Regions from separate parts of the Pantoea rwandensis genome, predicted to be linked through region 4. Evidence: predicted binding sites of a transcription regulator. Region 4 holds the regulator's gene; each other region holds the start of a gene.
What was found. The regulator CRP, encoded in region 4, controls carbon source genes, mostly activating them, when cyclic AMP is high. The targets are predictions, from matches to a motif close to ATGTGANNNNNNTCACAT.
Positions count from the first base shown of each region.

Region 1: the regulator CRP is predicted to act here: its motif matches at 1,097-1,114, upstream of idnD (L-idonate 5-dehydrogenase).
Region 2: the regulator CRP is predicted to act here: its motif matches at 1,390-1,407, upstream of deoC (deoxyribose-phosphate aldolase).
Region 3: the regulator CRP is predicted to act here: its motif matches at 727-744, upstream of rbsD (D-ribose pyranase).

Region 1 is NZ_CP009454.1:1,059,592-1,061,797, forward strand. It holds gene LH22_RS04900 (NADPH-dependent 2,4-dienoyl-CoA reductase) at 1-715, opposite strand, end outside; gene idnD (L-idonate 5-dehydrogenase) at 1,175-2,206, shown strand.
Region 2 is NZ_CP009454.1:1,194,130-1,196,335, reverse strand. It holds gene deoA (thymidine phosphorylase) at 1-344, opposite strand, end outside; gene deoC (deoxyribose-phosphate aldolase) at 424-1,203, opposite strand; gene LH22_RS05560 (TatD family hydrolase) at 1,496-2,206, opposite strand, start outside.
Region 3 is NZ_CP009454.1:545,289-547,494, forward strand. It holds gene qseB (quorum sensing response regulator transcription factor QseB) at 1-90, opposite strand, end outside; gene LH22_RS02395 (YgiW/YdeI family stress tolerance OB fold protein) at 262-657, shown strand; gene rbsD (D-ribose pyranase) at 826-1,245, shown strand; gene rbsA (ribose ABC transporter ATP-binding protein RbsA) at 1,253-2,206, shown strand, end outside.
Region 4 is NZ_CP009454.1:874,611-876,816, reverse strand. It holds gene LH22_RS03895 (phosphoribulokinase) at 1-313, shown strand, start outside; gene LH22_RS03890 (OsmC family protein) at 357-761, opposite strand; gene crp (cAMP-activated global transcriptional regulator CRP) at 1,065-1,697, shown strand; gene LH22_RS03880 (YccS/YhfK family putative transporter) at 1,756-2,206, shown strand, end outside.

The DNA.
Region 1 (2,206 bases), 180 kb from region 4:
CCCTTGCCAGCGTCAGCGTCTCTTCCAGTGAGCTGCCGTTGTTCACCAAATCGAGCATCGACAGACGGAAGATGATAATAAATTCTGGGCCGACCGCTTCACGCACCGCCTGCGTAACCTCCAGCGCAAAGCGACGACGGCGCTGCACATCGCCGCCCCATTCATCGTCGCGGTGATTGGTGTGTGCTACCAGGAACTGATTAATCAGATAGCCTTCGGAGCCCATGATCTCGACGCCGTCATAACCGGCCTGCTGGGCCAACCTGGCGCACTGGGCAAAGTCCGCAATGGTCTGACGAATCTCACCATCGCTCAGTTCACGCGGCGTGAACGGGTTAATCGGTGCCTGCAACGCTGAAGGCGCAACCAAATCGCGTTGATAGCTGTAGCGCCCGGCATGCAGAATTTGCAGCGCGATTTTGCCGCCTTCTGCATGCACCGCATCGGTCAGGGTGCGATGCCAGTCGCACTGGCTCTCCTGATTGAGGATGGCGCCGCCGTGTGCCACCACGCCCTGTGGGTTGGGGGCGATGCCGCCGGTCACAATCAGTGCCACGCCTCCCCGCGCGCGTTCCGCATAAAACGCGGCTAATCGTGTGGCGCCATCAGTGTGTTCTTCCAGCCCGGTATGCATGGAGCCCATCAGAAAACGATTCTTTAATTGGGTAAACCCCAGATCCAGCGGGGCAAACAGGTGGGCGTAATGCTCAGTCATGAACACAGTCTCAGAAAGTGGTCGGATGAGTTAACTCTAGCGGGAATTGGTTGGGATGGAAGTTCGTGTTGTTCAGGCTGTGAGAAACCTCAAAAAAAGCAGGGCGACAGGTCGCAGGCGAAAGGTTCGGACTCCTTCGCCCGGCACGGGAAGAGACCTGTGCACCCTGAAACAGCTTGAAGATGAGGGCTAATGATTTAGCTCTATAGTTATGCTCCTGTCAGACTCAATCCCGGGTGAGGGTGCGGCGATAATGACATAGCTCACTGTGGTTGATCCCCAAGACGGGTCTTGATTTTCCCCAGCAAACAGTGATCCCGCTTCCAACTTCTGTACGAGCAGTTCACGTTCCAGGTAACAGCTATTTCGTAACATGATTTAGAGTGATCTGGTTCACAGTTTTCAGCCCCTGATCCCGCTTTGATAGCCCCCATTGCAACAGCAACAAATGGGGAAACCATGAATATCGAAACGCAATCCTGCGTGATTACCGGGAAAAAACAGGTCAGCGTCGCACCGCAACAGGTGAATTGGGACGGCACAGGCACGCTGGTGCGTATTACGCGCGGCGGCATTTGTGGATCTGACCTGCATTACTATCAGGAAGGCAAAGTCGGTAGCTTCGAAGTCAAAATGCCGATGATCCTGGGCCATGAAGTGATTGGCCATGTGGTGCAAAGTGATAACCCGGACCTGAAGCCGAATCAGAAAGTGGCGGTCAATCCCTCAAAACCGTGCGGCGAGTGCAAATACTGCCAGCGCGACCAGGAAAACCAGTGCACCTCCATGCGCTTTTTCGGCAGTGCCATGTATGTGCCGCATGTCGACGGCGGTTTCACCCAATACAAAGTGGTGGACAGCAAACAGTGCGTGCCTTTCCCACAGGATGCGGATGAAACCGTGATGGTGTTTGCCGAGCCGCTGGCGGTGTGCATTCACGCCACGCATCAGGCGGGCGATCTTACCGGCAAGCACGTGTTCATTTCCGGCGTCGGACCGATTGGCTGCTTAATTGCGGCGGCAGCGAAAGCGCGCGGTGCCGCCTCTGTGGTGTGCAGCGACATCAGCGAGCGTTCGCTGGAGATGGCGCAGCAGATGGGCGCGACCGATGTGATCCATGCCGCCGAGGGCGATTTCACGCCTTATCTGGCCGACAAAGGCTATTTCGATGTGGCGTTTGAAGCTTCTGGCCATCCTTCCTCGCTGCAGCGCTGCCTTGATGTGGTGTGCGCCAAAGGTACGCTGGTGCAGGTCGGCATGAGTGGCACTATCCCGAACTTCCCGATCATGGCGCTGATTGCCAAAGAGATTCAGCTGGTCGGTTCCTTCCGCTTTACCCATGAATTCAACACCGCCGTTGAGTGGCTGGCGAACGGTGTGATCAATCCGCTGCCGCTGTTCAGCGGTGAATACGATTTGCAGGACATCGACGCGGCCTTGCAGTTTGCCGGCGATAAAACCCGTGCGGCGAAAGTCCAGTTAACCTTTTAA
Region 2 (2,206 bases), 320 kb from region 4:
CGCCCGGAGATCATCGGGACATAACCGCCACACGCGGCCACCATCGGGCCGAGCATCAGCGATGTTACGTCGCCCACGCCGCCGGTGGAGTGCTTATCAACAATCGGGCCGTTGAGGTTCAATGACTTCCAGTTGAGCACCGAACCGGAATCGCGCATCGCCATGGTCAGCGCCACACGCTCTTCCAGATTCATATCGTGGAAGTAGATGGTCATTGCCAGCGCGGCAATCTGGCCTTCTGATACGCTGTTGTCGCGCACGCCATTGATAAAGAAACGGATCTCCGCCTCGCTCAGTGGCTGGCCGTCGCGTTTTTTTCGAATAATTTCTTGTGGCAGGAACAAGGTTGCCTCCCCGGGGGATTGCTGTGAAATGCACCAAACATTCTTTGGGTCGCCATTGATGGCGACCCTGAGGCTGGGATCAGTAGCCCGCTTTGCTGGTCGCAGTCGCGTGGCCCAGAGTGTTCAGCAGGCTCGCCAGCAGGCTTGAAGCACCAAAGCGGAAGTGGCGCGCATCCGCCCAGCCTTCGCCCAGAATGTCATCCGCCAGCTTCAGATAGATCGCGGCATCTTCCGCCGTGCGCACGCCACCCGCAGGCTTAAAGCCCACCTGCTGCTGCACGCCTTTATCATGAATCACCTGCATCATGATGGCTGCCACCTCTGGCGTGGCGTTAACCGGCACTTTACCGGTTGAGGTTTTAATGAAATCCGCACCGGCATCGATAGCGATTTCAGAAGCGGCGCGAATCAGCGCTTCTTCTTTCAGTTCACCGGTTTCGATGATCACTTTCAGCAGCACGTTGGCAGCGGCGCAGGCTTCTTTACAGGCTTTCACCAGCGCAAAACCGATGTCGCGATTGCCGGCAATCAGCGCGCGATACGGGAAGACCACGTCCACTTCGTCTGCACCGTATGCAATCGCCGCACGGGTTTCTGCCAGCGCGATCTCAACGTCATCGTTGCCGTGCGGGAAGTTAGTGACCGTGGCGATGCGGATATCAGGCGTGCCCTGCTCGCGCAGTGCTTTACGTGCCGCAGGGATGAAACGCGGATAGATGCAAATGGCCGCGGTGTTACCGGCTGGCGACTTCGCCTGATGACACAGCGCGATCACCTTCTCATCGGTGTCATCGTCGTTCAGGGTGGTCAAATCCATCAGTTGCAGGGCGCGTTGTGCGGCCGCTTTAAGATCGGTCATGATGCTCTCCAAAAGGTGACCGGCAGACTGTGCCCACCGGATAATGTGATAATTCTAACAAACCACACCTGAATGAATTGCGCTTCATGTCACATGAAAAAAGAAAATTCGTCATATGAATACAATTATTTAGTGATTTAAGTCACAAATAACCGCCAGCACACCCGTTTTCAGGCGCAATACAGGTTGTGAATATTATCACAAATCAGGGCGAAAAAGGGTAATGCCGATTTTATTACTGTAGCCAATACCCGCCAAAACCGCGGGAAATCCAGATTGTGTCGGGAGGGGATCAGGCAGGCAGGGCAAACACGCGCAGGCTGTTTTGCCACAGCGTATCGGCAATGATATCGGGCGATTCACTGCGCAACTGACACAGCACATCAAACACGTTACGCGCGCGCTCAGGGCGGTTGGGCTGCCCCTGATAACCCTGCAACGGCATATCGGGCGCATCGGTTTCCAGCAACAGCGAGTTAAGCGGCAGGTTAGCAATGGTGTTGCGGGTTTTACTGGCGCGTTCATAGGTGATGGTGCCACCCACGCCGATCGCATAGCCAAGCTGAATAAAACGTTCTGCCTGCTGCTGGCTGCCCGCAAAACCGTGTACCACGCCACGGCGCGGTAAATCATGGCGACGCAAATGCAGCGCCAACTGATCGTGGGTGCGACGCGAATGCAGGATCACCGGCAAATCATACTGTTTCGCCAGTTTGAGCTGTGCATCCAGTAACCGCGTCTGCTTATCAAATTGCGCATCTTGCATGTACAGATCGAGGCCGATCTCGCCGATCGCCACGCGTTTGCTATCCGGCGTTTTCAACCATTGTTCCAGCTGATCCAGATGCGCATCCTGATGCACGGCAATATTGATCGGATGCAGCCCTAATGCGGCATACAGCGCCTCGTGCTGTTGCGCCAGCTGGCTGACCAGTGCAAAGCGGCTGGCATCGACGCTCGGCACAATAATGCGTTCCACACCCGACTGCGCCGCGCGGGCGAT
Region 3 (2,206 bases), 330 kb from region 4:
GAACCAGTCAACGCTGAAGCCGAGTTTCGTTAGCCCGACTTTCAGACCATCGCCAATCAGCGTGTCGTCCTCGATCAATAATATGCGCATGCGTTTCTCCTTAAGTGCAAGAGTCGTTATACGAAGCAAAAGTCGGCTTGTACAGCGTCAATCGCCGCAGATTGGCTATTTTTCGTGTTTTTTTACCCCTTAAGATCCTGTTAAGAACCCTATGCTGTAATAACCTCCGTATCCCACACATTCATGGAACAGAGGTGAAAAATGAAAAAGAGTGCAGCGCTAATCGCAATTGTGATGTTGGCCTCCACGCCGGTTCTGGCCGCACAACAGGGTGGCTTTGTTGACCCGAATGCGCCCAAGGCTCAGGTTCACGCAGGTGGCTTCCAGGCAGATAACACCAGTGTTGTGACTGTGAAGCAGGCAGAAGAGATGAAGGATGATAGCTGGATTACTGTGCGCGGTTATCTGGATAAGCAAATCGGTGATGAGGATTATCTGTTCCGCGACAGCAGTGGCAACATGAAAGTGGAAATCGACCATAAGCGTTGGCATGGACAGACCATCACGCCGAAGGATCAGGTTGAACTGACCGGCGAGCTGGATAAGGATTTTAATTCCATCGAGCTGGACGTTAAGCAGGTCCGCAAGCTGCCATAACACTCTTCAGAGCCGCTCAGGCGGCTCGCATCCCCCCAAACTCAAATTATCCCCGGCACAAGCGAAACGTTTCGATGGCGATCACATTTCCGTGATGACGTCATTGAGTTGACGCGCACATTTAATACACTCCCGCTCAGCGAAACGTTTCGCTGTGGAGTGGAAGAAATGAAAAAAGGTCGCTTGTTAAACGCTGAACTCTCTCATGTGATTGCCCGCCTGGGGCACACCGATACGCTGACGATTGCGGATGCGGGCTTGCCGATTCCGGCCGGACCACAGCGAATCGATCTGGCGTTGACGCCGGGAACGCCCGAATTTTTACAGGTGGTTGATGTTGTCACTCAGGAGATGCAAGTCGAAAGCGCCCTGATGGCGGAGGAGATCAAGCAACACAATCCGCAACTCCACAGCGCACTGCTCGCCGTGCTCGATGCCTTGCAACGGCACCAGGGGAATGTCATCACCATCCGTTACACCAGCCATGAACAGTTCAAACAAGAAACGCAGCGTAGTCAGGCAGTCATTCGCAGCGGAGAGTGTTCTCCGTATGCGAATGTCATCCTGAGCGCTGGCGTAACCTTCTGAGGTCGTTATGCAACCGTTATTGCAACTCAAAGGGATTGAAAAGTCGTTTCCCGGCGTAAAAGCGCTGAATGGCGCTTCACTGGCTGTTTATCCGGGGCGCGTGATGGCGCTGGTGGGTGAAAACGGCGCGGGGAAATCCACCATGATGAAAGTGCTAACTGGCATTTACAGCATGGATGCGGGCTCACTGCAGTGGCTGGGCAAGGATGTGGCTTTTTCTGGACCGAAAGCGTCGCAGGAAGCGGGCATTGGCATTATTCATCAGGAACTTAACCTGATTCCGCAATTGACCGTTGCGGAGAATATTTTCCTCGGTCGCGAATTTGTTAACCGCTTTGGCCGCATCGAATGGAACCGGATGTACGCCGAGGCGGATGCCTTATTACATCGTCTGAACCTGCGCTTCAACAGCCATAAGCTGGTGGGCGATTTATCGATTGGCGATCAGCAGATGGTTGAGATTGCCAAAGTACTTAGCTTCGAGTCGAAGGTCATCATTATGGATGAACCGACCGATGCGCTGACCGATACCGAAACCCTGTCGTTGTTCCGCGTGATCAATGAACTGAAAGCGCAGGGCTGCGGCATTGTTTATATCTCTCACCGCATGAAAGAGATCTTCGAGATTTGCGATGACGTCACCGTGTTTCGTGACGGGCAATTTATTGCCGAGCGCGCGGTGAGCGATCTCAGCGAAGAGAGTCTGATCGAGATGATGGTGGGTCGTAAGCTGGAAGATCAATACCCGCATATCGATCAGGCGCCAGGCGATATTCGTTTAACTGTTGAAAATCTCAGCGGGCCGGGCGTGGATAACGTTAGCTTTACTCTGCGCAAAGGGGAAATCCTTGGTATTTCCGGTTTGATGGGCGCGGGACGCACCGAATTGATGAAAGTGCTGTACGGCGCACTGCCGCGCAGCAAAGGCACGGTGACACTTAATGGCCGCGAAATCATCACC
Region 4 (2,206 bases):
GATGGAGGATTATATCAACTTCATCACGCCGCAGTTCTCGCGCACCCACATCAACTTCCAGCGTGTGCCAACGGTGGATACGTCAAACCCCTTTGCCGCACGTGAAATTCCGTCACTCGATGAAAGTTTTGTGGTAATTCACTTCCGTGGGCTGGAAGGCATTGCTTACCCTTACCTGCTGGCGATGATCCAGGGCTCGTTCATTTCACATATGAACACGCTAGTGGTGCCGGGCGGCAAAATGGGGCTGGCAATGGAGTTAATCATGACGCCACTGGTGCAGCGGCTGATTGAAGGTAAACGGATTGAATAATCCAGAAATTCTGTAGCGGCGGCCGTTTGGCCGCCCGCTTATGTTATCGCTCAATCACTTCGTAACTGTGCGTCATTTTCACACTATTGCCGAGCATGATCGCCACCGAGCAATACTTCTCCGCCGACAGATCGACAGCCCGCGCCACTGCTTTATCGCTTAGCGCGGTGCCGCTAACGATAAAATGCAGGTTGATGTGCGTAAAAATACGTGGCGCTTCTTCACGGCGCTCGGAGGTGAGTTTCACCTCGCAGTCAGCCACATCATTTCGGCCTTTCTGCAGGATCGATACCACGTCAATCGCGCTACAGCCGCCTGCTGCCATCAAAACCATCTCCATCGGGCTTGGCGCTTTGTCACCCGAGTTACCGTCCATTAATACCTGATGGCCAGATGAGGATTCTCCGAGAAAGGTCAGCCCTTCCACCCATTTCACTCGTGCCTGCATTATTCTTTCTCCTGAAGTGGCGGTTTTGCCGCCAGAGTACGCTTTCACTTGATAAACAGCAATCCAGACTCTTCCGCCTGTTGCTGAAGCGAGACAACAGAAGACAGCTTGCAAAAGCTGTGCTACAAACAGTGCTGAAAATATTTTCGTCATCACAGACGAAGGCGGGAAGAATCAAAAGCGTAGCTTAAGAATCACCCGGAAATAATTTTCCTTTACTGGAAGCGCTCTACGATTACACCGCCTGACAGGGAAAACTGCCCCCTGTATTTTGGGCACGATTACAACAGAGGATAATAGCGAATGGTTCTCGGCAAACCGCAAACAGACCCTACACTCGAATGGTTCCTGTCCCATTGCCATATTCACAAATATCCGTCCAAAAGCACGCTCATCCATCAGGGTGAGAAAGCGGAAACGCTGTACTACATCGTGAAAGGTTCCGTTGCGGTTCTGATCAAAGATGAAGAAGGCAAAGAGATGATCCTCTCCTACCTCAATCAGGGAGACTTCATCGGCGAACTCGGCCTGTTTGAAGAAGGCCAGGAACGTAGTGCCTGGGTACGTGCTAAGACTGCCTGCGAAGTGGCTGAAATTTCTTACAAAAAATTCCGTCAGCTGATTCAGGTAAACCCGGATATTTTAATGCGACTTTCGTCGCAGATGGCGCGTCGTCTGCAAGTCACCTCCGAGAAAGTGGGCAACCTTGCCTTCCTCGATGTGACGGGCCGTATCGCGCAAACACTGCTTAATCTGGCGAAACAACCCGATGCGATGACGCACCCCGACGGGATGCAAATCAAAATAACCCGTCAGGAGATTGGTCAGATCGTGGGTTGCTCACGCGAAACCGTGGGTCGTATCCTGAAAATGCTGGAAGATCAGAACCTGATCTCCGCACACGGTAAAACCATCGTCGTCTACGGCACCCGCTAATTTCTTATCACCCACGGCGTGATGGCAACATCGCGCCGTTTTTGTTTGCGATGAGCTGATGTGGCGCCGAATCATCTATCATCCTGAGGTCAACTACGCACTGCGGCAAACGCTGGTGCTGTGCCTGCCTGTGGCACTAGGCTGGCTGTTTGGCGATCTGCAAAAAGGCCTGCTGTTCTCATTAGTTCCTGCCTGCTGCAACATGGCGGGTCTCGATACACCACATAAGCGCTTCTTTAAACGCCTGATTGTGGGCGGCTCACTGTTTGCTACCGCCAGTTTCCTGATCCAATTTCTTACCAGTGACGCCATTCCGTTACCGCTGATCCTGTTTGTGCTGCCGCTGTTGATTGGCGTGACCGGCGAAATCAGCCCGCTGCACGGCCGCTTACTGCCCGCTACGCTCATTGCTGCCATCTTCAGCCTCAGCCTGGTGGGCCGCATGCCCATGTGGGTGCCGCCTCTGCTGTATATTGGTGGCACGCTGTGGTACGGCCTGTTTAACTGGT